4 regions of the Kitasatospora sp. NPDC114501 genome follow, and region 4 is predicted to be linked to each of the others. Evidence: riboswitches for the same ligand, from Rfam matches in the RefSeq annotation. Region 4 holds a riboswitch; each other region holds the start of a gene.
The links. A riboswitch is a leader RNA that binds a small molecule or an ion and turns the genes downstream of it on or off. The one in region 4 is predicted to bind cyclic di-AMP.
Positions count from the first base shown of each region.

Region 1: linked by a shared signal. The riboswitch ahead of ACZ7RU_RS02710 (C40 family peptidase) and the one ahead of ACZ7RU_RS03890 (LysM peptidoglycan-binding domain-containing protein) in region 4 are both predicted to bind cyclic di-AMP.
Region 2: linked by a shared signal. The riboswitch ahead of ACZ7RU_RS29550 (M23 family metallopeptidase) and the one ahead of ACZ7RU_RS03890 (LysM peptidoglycan-binding domain-containing protein) in region 4 are both predicted to bind cyclic di-AMP.
Region 3: linked by a shared signal. The riboswitch ahead of ACZ7RU_RS36690 (transglycosylase family protein) and the one ahead of ACZ7RU_RS03890 (LysM peptidoglycan-binding domain-containing protein) in region 4 are both predicted to bind cyclic di-AMP.

Region 1 covers NZ_JBVKDS010000001.1:576,389-580,565, reverse strand. The annotation lists gene ACZ7RU_RS02715 (C40 family peptidase) at 1-858, opposite strand, end outside; gene ACZ7RU_RS02710 (C40 family peptidase) at 1,087-2,220, opposite strand; cyclic di-AMP (ydaO/yuaA leader) riboswitch at 2,231-2,380, opposite strand; gene ACZ7RU_RS02705 (C40 family peptidase) at 2,718-3,755, opposite strand; gene ACZ7RU_RS02700 (NYN domain-containing protein) at 3,955-4,177, opposite strand, start outside.
Region 2 covers NZ_JBVKDS010000017.1:198,586-202,762, reverse strand. The annotation lists gene purB (adenylosuccinate lyase) at 1-15, shown strand, start outside; gene ACZ7RU_RS29555 (MFS transporter) at 23-1,564, opposite strand; cyclic di-AMP (ydaO/yuaA leader) riboswitch at 1,919-2,056, shown strand; gene ACZ7RU_RS29550 (M23 family metallopeptidase) at 2,060-3,091, shown strand; gene ACZ7RU_RS29545 (APC family permease) at 3,490-4,177, shown strand, end outside.
Region 3 covers NZ_JBVKDS010000035.1:1,079-5,255, reverse strand. The annotation lists gene ACZ7RU_RS36700 (DUF397 domain-containing protein) at 142-405, opposite strand; gene ACZ7RU_RS36695 (sirohydrochlorin chelatase family protein) at 974-1,933, shown strand; cyclic di-AMP (ydaO/yuaA leader) riboswitch at 2,376-2,538, shown strand; gene ACZ7RU_RS36690 (transglycosylase family protein) at 2,525-3,847, shown strand; gene ACZ7RU_RS36685 (hypothetical protein) at 4,108-4,177, shown strand, end outside.
Region 4 covers NZ_JBVKDS010000002.1:70,421-74,597, reverse strand. The annotation lists gene eno (phosphopyruvate hydratase) at 1-1,108, opposite strand, end outside; gene ACZ7RU_RS03890 (LysM peptidoglycan-binding domain-containing protein) at 1,406-2,311, opposite strand; cyclic di-AMP (ydaO/yuaA leader) riboswitch at 2,317-2,483, opposite strand; gene ACZ7RU_RS03885 (cytochrome P450 family protein) at 2,705-4,030, opposite strand.

The sequences.
Region 1 (4,177 bases), on a different contig from region 4:
CTGGGCCTGCGAGGTGCGCGGCAGGGTCACTCCGGCCTGCCGCCAGCTGTAGTACATCAGACCGGAGCAGTCGAACGCGTGCGGCCCGGTGGCCCCGTAGACGTACGGGGAGCCGATCATCCGCACCGCGGCGGCCAGCGCGGCGGCCCCGCGCTCGGAGGCGGGCGGGGCGGTGCCGAGGTCCAGCCGGTCGGTGCCCCGGGTGGCGCGCTGCTCGGCGTCCCGGGCGTCCTGGGCCGTCAGCCGGGCCCGCTCGGCGGCGCCCAGGCCGTTCAGCAGCTTCTGCGCCTTGGCCAGCCGCTGCTGGATCTCCAGCTTGCTCTCGGCGAGCGAGCGGCGGGTCCGGTCCAGCTCGGCGAGCTTGTCGGCCGCCTCGGTGCGGCGCTGGTCGAGCCGGCGCTGCCGGGTGACCAGCTCGTGCAGGGCCTCCTGCTGGCGTGCGGCGGCCTGGCCCTGGGTGCGGGCGCGGGCCAGGTAGTCCTCCGGGTCGGGCGAGAGGATCAGCTGAGCCGTCTGGGTCATCCCGCCGCCGCGGTACTCGGCCCCGGCCACCGTCGCCAGGTCGCCGCGCAGTTCGTTGAGCCGGTCCTGGGCGAGGGCGATCTCGCCCTGGATGACCGTGGTCTCGCCCTGGAGCCGCCGCTGGGCCTCCTGCGCCGCGTTGAACCTCTCGGACGCCTGCTCGGCCTCGTCGTACAGCTGCTCCACCTGGGTCTTGACGTCCTGACGGTCGGCCGGGTCCGGGCTGCCGGGGGCGGCCTGGGCGCGACCCCCGGCGGCGACGCCCAGCGCGGTGGCGGCGGCCGTGGTCAGCACCAGCGCCCGGGCGAGCAGTTGGGAACGACGGTGCACGGGCATGGCGGCAGCGACTCCAATCCTGCGGCGCGGGCTCCCACCGCCGCACCGGGACGGGCGGCCGTCGAGCGGGAGTCCGGTGGCAGACGTTAGCGAGTCCGGGCAAGCGAGTCCAAACCCCTCCCAACCCGAATATTCGACCCCTAATCGGACATCAGGTCGACCCGCCGGAAAAGCCGCAGGCCCGGCCTTCCCTGGGGAAGACCGGGCCTGGAAGCGGCAGAGCGGGGATCAGACCCGCACGATGCCGGTCAGCGGCATGTTGGTGACCGCCTCGTAGCGCACCGACGCACCCGGCTTGGGAGCGTGCAGCACCTGGCCGTTGCCGGCGTAGATGCCGACGTGATGGGCGTCGGTGTAGAAGATCAGCAGGTCGCCGGGCTGGGCCTGGGAGAGGTCCGTGCCGATCCGGGCGCCGGCCGAGGCCTGCGCCTGCGAGGTGCGCGGCAGCGACACGTCCGCCTGGTTGAACGCCCAGACCATCAGGCCGGAGCAGTCGAAGGAACTCGGGCCGGTGGCACCCCAGACGTACGGGCTGCCGACCTTGGACGCGGCGGCCGCGAGGGCCGCGGCACCGCGCGAGCTGCCCGGGGCCACCTTCACCGGAGCGGTGGTGGTCGGGGCGGTGGACGACGGAGCGGAGAGGTTGCCGCGGGTGTTGTCGCGCGAGGCGCGGTCGGCCTGCGCCTGCGCCTGGGCGGCCGCGTCGGCCTTGGCCTTGGCTTCGGCCGCGGCCTTCTCCTCGGCCTGGCGCAGTGCCTGGCGCTCCTGCTCGGTCAGGGTGTTGAGCAGGTCCTGGGCGGCCTTCAGCTTGCCCTGGACCTCCTCCTTGGAGGTCTTCAGCTGCTGGGTCGTCGACTCCAGCTCGGCGAGCTTGCCCTGGGCCTCGTTGCGGTCCTGGTCGAGCTTGCGCTGCTGCTCCTGGAGCTCCTTCAGCTGACCCTTCTGGGTGGCACCGGCCTGGTTCAGCGCGTCGGCCTGGCTGAGGAAGCTGTCCGGGCTGGAGGAGAACATCAGCTGGACGGTCGGGGATATCCCCCCGTTGCGGTACTGCTCGCCGGCGATCTCGGCCAGACCGCCCTGGAGCTCGGTGACCTGGGCCTGCTGACGGGCCACCTGGTCCTGGAGGCCGGAGACCTGCTTCTCCAGCTCCTGCTGCTTGGCCTGGGCGGCGTTGTAGTTCTCGGTCGCGACCTCGGCCTGCTCGTTGAGCTGGTCGACCTGCTCCTTGACCTGTTCCTTGGTCGGCTGCGGGTCGGCGTGGGCGCCGGACTGCGCGGAGAGGGCGACCGCTGCGGCGGCGACGCCGGTCAGGATCGAGACCCGGGCGCGGCCGGCGGGCTTGGGACGACGATGGGACGCCACGAAGGCGGACTCCTTCTTCCTACGTCCGCCTACCGGGTGAGCTGACGGGTTCGGGCCGGAAGCATGCCCTACGACGCCTCACGGCCGTTCGGCCGACCTGGCGCCGATTCACCCCGGAGGAACGTGGTTCCCCGGCTCCGCTCCGCAGCGCCCCCAGTCACTGGGCTCCCCTGTCGGGCAGTCGCTTCGACCTGCCCCGCTGCCTTGCGAACTCGGCGGTAACCACCGCCGCCACCCTGGCTGGGCGATCGACAGTGCGGTGGTTCGGAGCATGACCCTAGTAACTGAACCGTGATCCGTTCAAATCCTTGTCAGAAAAAAGACGGAAGATTACCCAAGTTCCTTTGTGAAGATGACCGATGGTGACCAATGGTGCACACAAGGCTGATCGGTTCTCAGCATGCGGTCGCAAAAGGGCGGAAAGCCGAACGCCACCCCCGCAACGGAGGTGGCGCTTTTCACAGGACCCGAACAGGCGTCCCGGGCGTGTCGGACCGTCAGACCCGGCGGATGGTGTTGATCGGCATCGCGTCGGCCTTCATCACCTTCACCACGTCACCGGTGTGCGGCGCGTGGACCACCATGCCGTTCCCGATGTACATCCCGACGTGGTACATGCTCGGGCCGTAGATCACCAGGTCGCCCGGCTGGGCCTGGTCCAGCGACGGCACCCGGGTGCCGTAGTGGCCCTGCTCCTGCGAGGTGCGCGGCAGCGAGACGCCGGCCTGCCCGTACGCCCAGACCATCAGGCCCGAGCAGTCGAAGGTGGTCGATCCGGTGGCGCCCCACACGTACGGCGAGCCCTGCTTGCTCATCGCCTTGGCCACCGCCGCCCCCGCGTAGCCGCTGGCCGGCGGCAGGCTGCCGAGGTCCACCCGCGCGCTGCCGCGCGAGGCGCGGTCGTCCTGCGCCTGCTGGGCCCGCAGCGCGGCGCGGTCGGCGGCGCTCAGCGAGTTCAGCAGGTCCTGGGCGGCCTTCAGCTTGGTGTTGACGTCCGCCTTGGCCTGGTTCAGGTCCTTGGTGGTGCTGTCCAGCGAGGCGAGCACGGCGGCCGCCTCGGCCTTCTGCTGGTCCAGCCGGCGCTGCTGGTCCAGCAGCCCCTTGAGCGCCTCGGCCTGGCTGGTGCTGGCCTGCTGGACGGTCGAGGCCTTCTCCAGGTAGCCGGACGGGTCGGAGGAGAGCATCAGCTGGACGGACGGGTCGATGCCGCCGGCGCGGTACTGCTCGCCCGCCACCTCGGCGAGGCCGCCCTGGAGCTGGGTCATCTGCTCCTGGCCGCGGGCCACCTGGTCCTGCAGCTGGTCGGCCTGCTTGCGCAGCTGGTCCGCCCGCTCCTTGGCGCCGTTGTACTTCTCCGCCGCCTGCTCCTGCTCCTCCTGGAGCTGGTCGATCTGCGCCTTGACGTCCGTCTTGTCCGGCTGCGGCGCGGCGTGCGCGGCCACCTGGGCGGAGAGTGCGACCGCGGTCGCAGCGGCGGCGGTGAGCACGGAGATCCGTGCGCGGCTCGGCTGCTTGGGACGGCGGTGGGAGGCCAAGGGACCGGCTCCTTCTTTCTACGGGCTCACCTGATGGGATGAGATTCCGGAAAATAGGTTTGACGCCAGACCCTAGTGAAGATCTAACCGTTTTGCTACTCCCCCGAAGGCGTGAACCCCGGTCCCCACGCTGACTTCACGGGACCCGCACACCGCTCCGGACGAACCGCTGACCAGCCGTCATGCTAGCCGACCCAGGTCAGGGCCGGGCCAGCCGGTTCAGCAGCAGCACCGACGCCACCGGGCGCGCGCCCGCCTTCCGCACGCCCTCCGCGACCTCCCGGTCGGTGGACACCACCACCACCGGGCGGCCCTGCGGCTCGGCCCGCACCAGACGGCGGATCAGCTCGTCGGCCGTCTCCCCGGTCCGGCTGAACCGCACCCGGACCCCGCGCGGCGGCGCCATGATCACCGGGACGTCC
Region 2 (4,177 bases), on a different contig from region 4:
GGCGACATCCTCTGACGTCTGATCAGTTCCGGGCCGAGGGCCCCGCCGCCGGACCGGTGGCGGGGTTCTCGCGCGTCGTGGGGACGTGGCCCGGGTCGAACGGCGGGGTGGTGGTGCCGCACGGCCAGTCGCAGTTCGGCTCGGCCACCGGCTGCTCCTCGGGGGCCAGCACGTTGCCCCGTACGGTCGCGAAGGCGATCAGCCCGCCGGCGGCCAGCAGGCCCGCGCAGATCAGCATCGCGGTGTGGAAGGCGGAGTCGACCGAGGCGGGCACCCGGTAGGCGTCGCCGCTCAGCCCGGCCAGCGCCGGCAGGGCGGCCACCGCGAGCAGGCCGGCCGCGCGGGCGGCGGCGTTGTTGACCCCGCTGGCGATGCCCGCGTGCCGGACCTCGACGGCCGCCAGCACGGTCGCCGTGAGCGGCGCGACCAGCAGCGTCATCCCGCAGCCCATCACCGTGACGGCGGGCAGCACGTCCACCCAGTACGAGGAGTCCGGGCCGGTGCGCAGCATCAGCAGCACCCCGGCGGCGCACACCATCGGGCCGACGGTCAGCGGGACGCGCGGGCCGATGCGCTTGCCGAGGCGGCCGGCCCGGGCGGACAGCGCCAGCATCAGGACGGTGATCGGCACCAGGGCGAAGCCCGAGACCAGCGGCGAGAACCCGGACACGATCTGGAGCTGCACCACCAGCAGGAAGAAGACGCCGCTGAACGCCGCGTACACGCACAGGGTGACCAGGTTCACCGCGGTGAACAGCCGGGAGGAGAACAGCCCGAGCGGCAGCATCGGGTCGGGGGTGCGGCGCTCGACGGCCACGAAGGCCACGCCGAGCGCCAGCCCGATCGCCCCGCTGACCCAGACCGCGGGGGACAGGCCCTCGCCGGCCGCGGTCAGCGCGTAGGTGATCGCGCCGAGGGCGACGGCGGCGAGCACGGCGCCGAGCACGTCGAAGCGCCCGGCGGCTCCCTCGTCCCGGCTCTCCGGCACCGAGCGGGTGGTGACCGCGATCACGGCGGCGGCGAGCGGCAGGTTCAGCAGGAAGATCCAGCGCCAGCCGGGGCCGTCCACCAGCCAGCCGCCGAGGAAGGGGCCGACCGCGGCCGACACCCCGCCGAGGCCGGACCAGAGGCCGACCGCCGCCGAGCGGTCGTCAGGGTGGAAGACCGCCTGGAGCATGGCGAGCGAGCCGGGGGTGAGCAGCGCGCCGCCGATGCCCTGGACGGCGCGGGCGGCGATCAGCACGTGGATGTTCGGCGCGGCGGCGCAGGCCGCGGAGGCGATGGCGAACCAGACCACGCCGATCAGGAAGACCTTGCGCCGCCCGTACCGATCGCCGAGCGCGCCACCGAGCAGGATCAGGCCCGCCAGGGTGAGCAGATAGGCGTTCAGCGTCCACTGAAGGGACGCCAGGGAGGCGCCGAGGTCGGTGCCGATCCGGGGCAGGGCGACGTTCACCACGGTGCCGTCGAGCATCGCCATGCTGGAGCCGAGCACCGTCGCCAGTAGTACCCAGCGACCCTGCGCGGTGCCCAGGCGCAGGGTGCCGGCCTCGGAGGTGGCCACGGGCGAATCCTGCGCTGCTGAGGCGCACGTGACAAGGGTCACCGGTGGGTGTGTTGGGGTTGGGCGGTGGGTGAGCGGGTGGGTGCGCAGCGTGGCCGATCTCGGCGCAGGGTCGCGGATCAGTGGCGGGGGGTGAATGGATTGTGTACGCACCGTGCGGCCCGGCCTGCGGAGGGTCACCGGTCCAGGGGGGATCGTTGCCGTTTCAAGAGATCGACATTGCTTCACCCGAACGGATGGGTTTTAGTTCAGCGACCGCCCGGCCAGTCCGGACGGATCCGCCGGGTGGAACGCCGAGTCCTGCCGCCGCCCGGTGGTTCGAAACGAACTCTGTACGGCAGGAGCGGGGGACCCACAGGTAAGTCGCCGGACCGGAGTTCGCGCCTCAGGGCGCGGGCGTCCAGGACCGGCTAGGGGTGAAGCCGCGCATGCGGCCGGGCAACTCCAGCCCGAACCCGACAGCTCACCTCGCAGGCGTCGGAGAGGAAAAATTCCATGCCTGCTCAGGCTCGTCGTATCGCCCTGCCCCGCGCCGCCCGCATCGGCATCGCCACCGCCGTCACCGGCGTGTCCTTCGTCCTCCCGCTCGTCACCGCGGTGAGCGCCCAGGCGCACACCGCTCCGGCCGCCCCGGCCGCCGCCTCCACCGAGGCCAAGCCGGCCGCCCCGGCCGCCGCCCCGGCAGCCCAGGCCGCTCCGGCCGCTGCCCAGGCCGCGCAGGAGAGCTACCGCGTCGTCAGCGGCGACACCCTGTCCAAGATCGCCGACGCCAAGAACGTCGACGGCGGCTGGCACGCCCTGTACGAGCAGAACCGCTCGGTCGTCGGCGCCAACCCGAACCTGATCTTCCCGGGCCAGCAGCTCGCGCTGAAGGGCCACGCCGCCGCGCCGTCCGCCGACGCCGCTCCGGCGAAGCCCGCCGCTCCGGCGAAGCCCGCCGCCCCGGCGAAGCCCGCCGCTCCGGCCAAGCCGGCCGCTCCGGCGACCCAGGCCGCCAAGCCGCAGGCCCAGGTCCAGGTGAAGACCGAGGCCGCCAAGCCGTCCGCGCAGCTCCAGACCCAGGCGCAGGTCGCCGCTCCGGCCGCGGCCGTGACCGCCACTCCGGTCGCCGCCGCCACCTCCGGCTACGTCGCCCCGCTGGCCAACCCGAAGCTGGGCACCGCCTACGGCGTGGCCGGCTCGATGTGGGCCTCCGGCCACCACACCGGCCAGGACTTCGTCGCCGCGACCGGCACCCCGCTGCGCGCCGTCGCCAACGGTGTCGTGGTCAAGGCCGGCAACGGCGGTGCCTACGGCAACGAGGTCGAGATCAAGCTCGCCGACGGCCACTACGCCGAGTACGCGCACCTCTCCTCGATCGGTGTGAAGATTGGTCAGACCGTCACCGTCGGCCAGCAGATCGGCCTCTCCGGCGCCACCGGCAACGTGACCGGCCCGCACCTGCACTTCGAGATCCGCAACGGCTCGGAGTACGGCTCGGACATCGACCCGGTCGCCTACCTGCGCGCGCACGGCGTCGCGCTCTGACCCGGAGCCGCTGAGCTTCCAGGGTTTCAGGAACCACCGCTGCTGCGGGGCGAATCGATCCTCCGGGATGGTCATGTCGGGTGACCGCTCGACCGGGTGATCGCCGCACAGTGGACATGGGCGCGGGACACGCCCAGGCCGGCCCGGCCGCACGGGGACCTCCTCGTGCGGCCGGGCCGGCCGCTGTCGTTTCCGGGGCCGGGTCCGTTCCGGGGCTGGGTCCGTTTCCGCGCCGTTCGGCCCCGCCATGCCGTTCGAGCGGTCGAACACGGCGTCAACTCCGCTGCTCCGCCGGGTGGTCGTCGGCGCCGCGGGTGCCTTCGGCGCGCCATGCTGGCGGACGGTCATCGCCCGGCCGGTCCGGTCGGTCGGGCGGGTCCGGGAGGCGAGGAGGCCGGATGGCGGTCCGGAGCGGGGACGTGACGGAGGAGACGGTCGGGAGGGACCGGCCCGGGTCGGGCGGGGTCGACCGGTTGAAGGCGGACTCGGTCGGCCTGGTCGGTGTGGTGTTCATGGCACTCGCCACCGCCGCCCCGATCACCGCGATGACCGGCAACCTGCCGATCATCGTCGGGCAGGGCAACGGTGTCGGCGCGCCCGCCGCGTACATCGTGGCGACCGTGGTGCTGACGGTGTTCTCGGTCGGGTACGTGGCGATGGCCCGCCACATCACCGCGGTCGGCGCGTTCTACGGCTACGTCTCGCACGGGCTGGGCCGGGTGGTCGGGATGGCCTCGGGCCTGCTCGCGGTGCTCGCGTACGTCGTCACCGAGGCCTCGGCCCTCGGCTTCTTCGCGTACTCGCTGCGCGGGCTGGTCCGTTCGCAGCTGGGGGTGGAGCTGGGCTGGGGCTGGTACGCGCTGTTCGGGGTGGCGGCGATCGGGGTGATGGCCTGGTTCGACCTGCACCTGACGGCCAGGGTGCTCGGGGTCGCGCTGGTGCTGGAGATCGGGGTGCTGGGGGCGGTCTCGTTCGCGGTGCTGTTCTCCGGCGGCGGGCCGGACGGGATCGTGCTCGACGCCGTGAACCCGCTGAACGCGCTGAAGGGGGTGGGGAGTTCGGGTGCGGCGGCGGCCGGGCTCGGCC
Region 3 (4,177 bases), on a different contig from region 4:
GCCTCCGGAGGAGCGACAACCGGGGCGGCGGTTTCGGGAGCAACGATTCCCGGAGCGGTGACATCCGGAAGAGAGAAAGACAAAGGCCGTCGTGGTGTCGGCACCCACGACGGCCCCCCGATGATGGAGCACGGCGGCCGGTCAGACCGCCAGGTGGTCGAACTCCCCGTCCTTCGCCCCCAGCAGCAGGGCCGCGATCTCGGCCCGGGTGTAGATGAGGGCCGGACCGTCCGGGAACCGCGAGTTGCGCATCGCCACATCGCCTCCCGGCAGCGCCGCGAACTCGACGCAGTTGCCCTGGGAGTTGCTGTGCCGGCTCTTCTGCCAGACCACCCCCTGGAGATCGGCCGCGGCCATCCCGTTGTAGGGGTCGTACGAGCCGTGCGTGTCCTGCGAGTCGTGCATAGAAATCTCCCGAAGAGCTCCGGAGTTGTCGTCCAGCGCGGCGCCCCCGGCGCCGCCGAAACGAACGGGCCGGCCCCGTACCGGTCCGGCACAACGCCTCACTTGACGCGATGATAGCCGCAGTGCACGTGCATCAGCACGGGACGTTGCAGGTGCACCAGGCCTTTTACCCGCATTCGCCAACTCTTCACGGCCCTTCTCCTGACGGTACGTAAACGGACATAGCCGATGAATCACCGGGCTCGTGATAACCGGCCGTGAGCACTTCCCCGCTGAATGTTGATCTTCGAGCGCCGGGAGTCGCACCCCCGTGACCCTGCGTCAAACCATCCTCGTGCTGTGAGACATCTCACGCACCCCAGGTGCAACGCCCGCCCACTCGGATCGCGTCGTGGTAACCACCGGAGACCGTACGGGGGTTGGGTGAGGAATGTCCGGATTGTAGGCAAAGCGCCCGGACCGGTGCCGAAGACGCACCGGGTTCGCACGGGGTCCGCACCGCGACCACGCGGATCCCGTCCGGCAGCCGACTGCAAGCCCGACGGGCCGATGTCCTACGATCTCCGGCATGAGCACCGCAGCCATTCCGGGCGCGCCACTGCCCGTCCGCACTCCAGGCTCCCGTGCGCGGGGGCGCCACCGTCGTCCCGAGCGCCCCGAGATCCCGGCCGGCGCCCCGGCCCTGGTGCTCGCCGTGCCCGCGACCGCCGGGCCCGAGTCCCGCTCGGTCGTCGAGGAACTGCTCTCGATCGTCCGCACCGAGCAGAACGGCGTCCAGACCGCGGTCGGCTACCTCCCCGGGAACGGCGCCGAGGGCGCGGGCGGCGAGGACCGCACGGTGGCCGAGCTGCTGGCCCTGGCCGCCGAGGCCGGGCTGCCGATGCCCGTCCTGGTGCCGCTGGTGCCCGGCCCGCACACCTTCCTGAGCGAGCTTCACGCGCTCGCCGCCGAGTACGGCGCTCCCGTCACCGACCCGCTGGGCCCGCACCCGCTGCTGGCCGAGGCCGTGCACGTCCGGCTGTCCGAGGCCGGGCTGGCCCGGGCCGACCGCGCCCGGCTGTTCGCCATCGCGACCGCCGCGGACGGCGTGGTGCTGACCACCGTCGGCGGCGAGGACGCGGCCGCCGCGGCCGGCATCACCGGCGTGCTGCTCGCCGCGCGGCTGGCCGTGCCGGTCGTCGCCGCCGCGCTCGACGTGCCCGGCTCGGTGGCCGCGGCCGTCAACCACCTCAGGGACACCGGCTCGCAGCGCCCGGCGCTGGCCCCGCTGGTGATCGGCCCGGAGGCGGACTCCGAGCTGCTCGCCACCGCCGCCGAGGAGACCGGCTGCCCGTCGGCCGCGCCGCTGGGCGCCTACCCGTCGGTCGGCCAGCTGATCGCCTCCACCTACCTGGCCGCGCTGCCCATGCCGTCCGCGGAGGACCTGGCGCGGGCCGAGGCGGAGGCCGCGGCCGCCGCCGAGGCCGAGGGGGCCCTGGAGGGCGTTCGCGGCGCCCACGCGGCCGCCGAGGGGTCCCTCGGGCAGTAGTCGACACCGCGCGCCGGTTCGCGCGCGCCGAAGGGCCCGGAACGGTTCGCGTTCCGGGCCCTTCGCATTGGTCCCGTACGGGAACCGGGCGCAAGGAAGTGGAATGTCCGTTCTGGCGCTATTTGAAGGGAAATAGGGAACGCGCGCACGGACACGTGAATCACGGCCGCCCCGCTCGCCTCCGGAGCACACTCTTCCGCGATTCAACGCGCCGTCATGTCACTCCTGAGGCATAGCCAGTTGTCGGTTTCCGCAACAGAATTGCTCGAAAACGATCATTTACGATCATGGTCGCCTGCAATTTTGGCAGTTCTCACTAAACCGTGATGCGCGTCACAGGCATTTGCAGTTTGAACTTAAGTCTGATTAACGTGCTCCCCGTTCGTGACCACACGAACCCGGTTCATCCGCAACGCCGAGTCCTGCCGTCGGATGTCCTGGCATCGCGAAAACGCACCACGGCAGGAGCGGGGGACCCACAGGTAAGTCGCCCCGGACCGATCTCCGGAACGGTCCAGGGCTAGGGGTGAAGCCGCGCTCACCGCGCGGCCGGGCAACTCCAGCCCGAATCCGACAGCTCACCTCGCAGGCGTGGGAGAGGACCGCGTCTTCATGCTGCCCACCAACGGCACCAGCCTGTCCAGCCGCACCCGCCGCGTGATCGCCGCCCTCGGCGTCGCGGGCGTCGGCCTCACCGTCCCCTGCCTCACCTCGGGCACCGCCTCCGCCGCCACCGTCGCCACCTGGGACAAGGTCGCCCAGTGCGAGAGCGGCGGCAACTGGAGCATCAACACCGGCAACGGCTTCTACGGCGGTCTCCAGTTCACCTCCAGCACCTGGTCCGCCTTCGGCGGCACCGCCTTCGCGGCGCGCGCCGACCTGGCCACCAAGGACCAGCAGATCGCCGTCGCCGAGAAGGTCCTCGCCTCGCAGGGCCCCGGCGCCTGGCCCGTCTGCTCCGTCAAGGCCGGCCTGACCAAGGGCGGCACCCCGGCCGCCGTCGACACCTCGGCGGGCTCCACGGCCGGCTCGACCACCGCCACGCCCGCCCAGGGCGCCAAGCCGGCCGCTCCGGCCGCGAAGCCCGCCGCCAAGCCCGCGCAGGCCCAGACCCCGGCCGCCAAGCCCGCCGCGCCCGCCCAGGACGGCGCCCAGGCCGCCACCGACTCCGCCGCCTCCGGCAGCCGGAGCGACTGGGCCCAGAAGCGCCAGCAGCAGGCCCAGGGCGGCGACTACACCGTGGTCGAGGGCGACTGGCTGTCCTCGATCGCCGACCGGCACAACGTGCAGGGCGGCTGGCAGCGGCTGTACGAGCTCAACCGCGGCACCCTGGCCGACGGCCCGGACACCATCTACCCGGGCCAGCACCTGTCCTTCGACGGCTCGTCCGCCGACAAGTCGGGCTCGGACTTCACCTGGTTCGACCGCTCGCAGAAGTCCGGCCAGTCCGCGGACGGCGGCGCCGTGAACGCCAAGCCGACCGCGCAGCCCCAGGCCCCGGCCGCCAAGCCCGCTCCGCAGCCCCAGACCCCGGCCCCGGCCCCGGCCGCCACCGGCAGCATGGCCGCCGCGGTGTCCTTCGCCGAGTCGAAGGTCGGTCAGGCGTACGTCTACGGCGGCACCGGCAACGGCGGCTGGGACTGCTCCGGCCTGACCCAGGCCGCGCTGCGCGCCGCGGGCATCTCCGTCCCGCGCGTCGCCGCCGACCAGGCCGCCGCCAGCACCCACGTCTCGCTGGACAGTCTCCAGCCGGGCGACCTGCTGTTCTGGTCCAACAACGGCAAGGACTCCGGCGTCTACCACGTCGCGATCTACGTCGGCAACGGCAAGTACGTCGAGGCCGCCAACCCGAGCTCGGGCGTCCGCGAGCAGACCATCGCCAACTGGGCCCCGGACTTCGCCGGCCGGGTCTGAGGACGGCGAACAGCCGACGGCTGACGGGTGACAGCTGACAGATTTCAGATAACAGATAACAGATTTCATCATCTGTCATCTGTCAGCTGTCACCCGAACGCTGACCACCCGCCACCCCCGGGGAGAGTCTGGTCGCTCTCCCCGGGGGTTCCGGCATTCCCCCCGGCCGCCCTGGCTCTGTCCCGCGGATCCGCCGAATCCCGTGGTGGACACCTCCTCCCAACGGGCATGCTGCTGCTCTGCACCCGAGGAGGAACCACATGACCCAGGTCACCGTCACCCTCGACGCGAATCTCGCGATCGACGCGATGATGCTCTCCGGCACCAAGA
Region 4 (4,177 bases):
CCTCGGTCTCGCCGGAGCGGTGCGACATCATGCAGCGGTAGCCGTTGCGCTGGGCCAGCTCGACGGCGTCCAGGGTCTCGGTCAGCGAGCCGATCTGGTTCACCTTCACCAGCAGCGCGTTGGCGGTGCCGGTCTCGATGCCGCGGGCCAGGCGGGCCGGGTTGGTGACGAACAGGTCGTCGCCGACCAGCTGGACCTTGTCGCCCAGCTTGTCGGTCATGGCCTTCCAGCCGTCCCAGTCCGACTCGTCCAGCGGGTCCTCGATGGAGACCAGCGGGTACGCGGCGACCAGCTCGGCGTAGTACTCGATGAGCTCGGCGGACGTGAGGTCCTTGCCCTCGAACTGGTAGGCGCCGTTCTCGTAGAACTCGGAGGAGGCGACGTCCAGGGCCAGCGCGACGTCACGGCCGGGCACGTAGCCGGCCTTCTGGATGGCCTCGACGATGAGGTCCAGGGCCTCGCGGTTGGAGTCCAGGTTCGGGGCGAAGCCGCCCTCGTCGCCCAGGCCGGTGGACAGGCCGCGCTCCTTCAGCACGCCCTTGAGCGTGTGGTAGACCTCGACGCCCCAGCGGACGGCCTCGGAGAAGGACTCCGCGCCGATCGGGGCGATCATGAACTCCTGGATGTCGACGTTGGAGTCCGCGTGCGACCCGCCGTTGAGGATGTTCATCATCGGGACCGGCAGGACGTGGGCGTTCGGGCCGCCCAGGTAGCGGAACAGCGGCAGGTCGCTGGCCTCGGAGGCGGCGTGCGCGACGGCCAGCGAGACGCCCAGGATGGCGTTGGCGCCGAGCGAGGACTTGTCCGGGGTGGCGTCCAGGTCCAGCATGGCCTGGTCGATCAGGCGCTGCTCGGTGGCGTCGTAGCCGACCAGCTCCGGGCCGATCTGCTCGATGACGGCCAGGACGGCCTTCTCGACGCCCTTGCCGAAGTAGCGGTTCTTGTCGCCGTCGCGCAGCTCCAGGGCCTCGAAGGCACCGGTGGAGGCACCCGACGGGACAGCGGCACGACCCGTGCTGCCGTCGTCGAGGCCGACCTCGACCTCGACCGTGGGGTTGCCGCGGGAGTCGAGGATCTCACGGGCTACGACGACATCGATGGACGGCACGAGGCATCTCCTTGCGGAAGCAGGGTCCGGTCTGACGGTGGTGCTGTCAGCAGGACGATTGCGGAGTCGTTACGACCAGAGCCTAACCGCCCGGGCTCCCGGGACCACCTCCGCCTCGGTCCCGTCTCAGCGTGTGGCCCCGCTACGCACCGGTAGTTCACCTGCTTGTCCCAGCTTGTCCCACCGGAGCGGGCGAATACGGACGAAGGGGGCCGGTAGGACCGGCCCCCTTCGGACGGCGGGGTGGAACGGTGTCGGCGTCGTGCGCCGACGGGCGTCGGCACCGGAGCCGACGGCTCAGCCGAGGTGCAGCACCTGGCCGGGCATGATCAGGTTCGGGTCGCCGCCGACGGTGGCGTGGTTCTGGTCGTACAGCGCGTGCCAGCCGCCGGACACGCCCTGGGCGGCGGCGATGGTCGACAGGGTGTCACCGGTGCGGACGGTGTAGTCGTGGCCGCCGGCCTGCGGGGCCGACTGCGCGGCCTGCGGGGCGTACTGCGGCTGGGCGGCGGCCTGGCCGGCGTACTGCTGGTAGACGCTCTGGTGGCTGGTCCAGTACCAGGCGCCGTTGTTCTGGTACCAGTACACCTTGGCGTCGGCGTCCCAGCCGGCCTGGCCGGAGAAGCCCGGGGTCTGCGGCTGTGCCTGCTGCTGCGGGGCGGCCTGCTGGACCGGCTGCGCGGCGGGCTTCTGCACCGGCTTCTGGGCGACCGGCTTCTGCACGACCGGCTTCTCGGCCGGCTTGGCGGCGGGCTTCGGGGCCTGCTGCTTGGGGGCGGACTGCGGCTTGGCGTCCGAGGAGGTGTCGACCACGGCCGGGGCGCCGCCCTTGGTCAGGCCGGCCTTCTGGGAGCAGACCGGCCAGGCGCCCGGACCCTGCGAGGCCAGGACCTTCTCGGCGACCGCGATCTGCTGGGCCTTGCCGGCCTGGTTGGCCTGCGCCGCGTAGGCGGTGCCGCCGTACGCCTTCCAGGTGCTGGAGGTGAACTGGAGGCCGCCGTAGAAGCCGTTGCCGGTGTTGATGCTCCAGTTGCCGCCGCTCTCGCACTGGGCGACGGAGTCCCAGGTGGAGGCCGGGGCGGCGGAGGCGCCGGTGGCGGTGAGGAGCGGCATCGCGAGTCCGACGCCGGCCACACCGGCGACGGCGATGGCCTTCTCGGTCTGGGTGCGACGACGGTGACGGCCGGTTCCGACGAACAGCATGAAGAGGTCCCTCTCCGCACGCCTGCGAGGTGAGCTGTCGGGTTCGGACCGGGAGGTGGCCCGGCCGCCGTAAGCGGAAACGATTCCGCTCGGGCGGCTTCACCCCAAGCCGTGGGAGACGGCAACAAACCTGGGTCCCCCGCCCCTGCCCAGGGTCTGGTCGGTTTCCCGTGGCGCGGCGGGCAGGATTCGGCGTTCCGCGCACGAGGTCCGCAGCTGCGAACTCCAGGGAGAGTAGACAGAACATCAGACCAATCACAAGCTCATATCGTCGATATCACACGACAATTACGGCCCGTGTCCGATCGCCTACCAACAGCGGGGTTATGTCCGGATTGATGGTTGTTCACACCCCCGCCGGCAGGCGATCGGCGACGCCCCGTCAGCGTGGTCTCAGCGGCTCGCGGGCCCGGACGGGGCCTGCGGAGGCGTGTGCGGGGAGCGGCTCTCCGGACTGAATTCCACCGGCAGTTCGCGCAGCCCACGCATGATCAGACCACCGCGCCAGCGCAGGTTCTCCGGGCTTTCCGCGAGCCGCAGATCGGGCAGCCGGGAAAGCAGTGTGGCCAGCGCGGCACGCCCCTCCAGCCGGGCGAGCGGGGCGCCGATGCAGTAGTGGATGCCGTGCCCGAAGCCCAGGTGGGGATTGTCCGTCCGGGCCAGGTCCAGGGTGTTCTCGGCCGCGAACCGGGCCGGGTCGCGGTCCGCCGCGGCCAACACCACCAGCACCGGGTCGCCGACCGGGATGTCCACCCCGCCGATGGTCAGCGGGCGGGTCGCGAACCGCCAGGTCGCCAGCTCCACCGGCCCGTCGTAGCGCAGGAGTTCCTCGATCCCGGTCTCCAGCAGCGCGCTCTCCCCACGCGCCACCGACTCCTGCAGCAGCCGGCGCTGCTCCGGGTTGCGCAGCAGCGCGTACGTGCCGTTGCCGATCAGGTTCACGGTGGTCTCGAAGCCCGCGAACAGGAGGATGAAGGCCATCGCCGCGGCCTCCTTCTCGGTCAGGTGCTCGCCGTGGTCACTGGCCCGGATCAGGCCGGAGATCAGGTCGTCCCCGAGGTCCGCGCGCTTGCGGTGGATCAGCTCCAGCAGGTACGCCCGCATCCGCTTCACCGCCCGCCCCACGCCGCCGCGTTGGCCGCCGCCGTGCCGGATCATCATGCCGGCCCAGTCGCGGAAGTCGTCCTGGTCCTCGGACGGCACCCCGAGCATGTCGCAGATCGCGTAGATGGGGAGCGGGAAGGCGAACTCGTGGATGAGGTCCGCCGAACCGCGCTGTGCGAAGCCGTCGATCAGCCGGTCGGTGAGCTGCTGCACCCGCGGCTCGAACTCGGCCACCCGGCGCGGGGTGAACGCCTTCGACACCAGCCGGCGCAGCCGGGTGTGGTCCGGCGGGTCGATGTTCAGCAGGTGGGTCATCAGGTCCGCCTGCCGCTCCCCCGGGATGCCCACCCGGCCGGTGCGGTGCGCCTGCTCGCTGTGGTGCGCCGGGTTCTTCGACAGCCGGCCGTCCGCGAGCGCCTGCCGGGCGTCCGCGTACCGGGTCACCAGCCAGGCCTCGACGCCGCTCGGCAGGGTGGTGCGGTGCACCGGGGCGTGCTCGCGCAGCCAGGCGTAGGCGGGGTACGGGTCGGCGGCGAACTCCCAGGTGAACAGCTGCGGGGCGGGGGCGTCGGACGGCGCGGCGGCGGGCCGGGCGGGGTGGGGCTGAGCTGGCATGGACCGACCGTATCCGGTGCGACGGGACCGCCCTCCCCCGACGGACCGCGGCCGGCGCGCCAACGGCCGGTGGCCGCTCCGTTGCCGCCCCGTGGCCGGTTCCTGGACGGTCCGTGGCCGGTCCGTGGACAGCTCTTGGCCGACTCT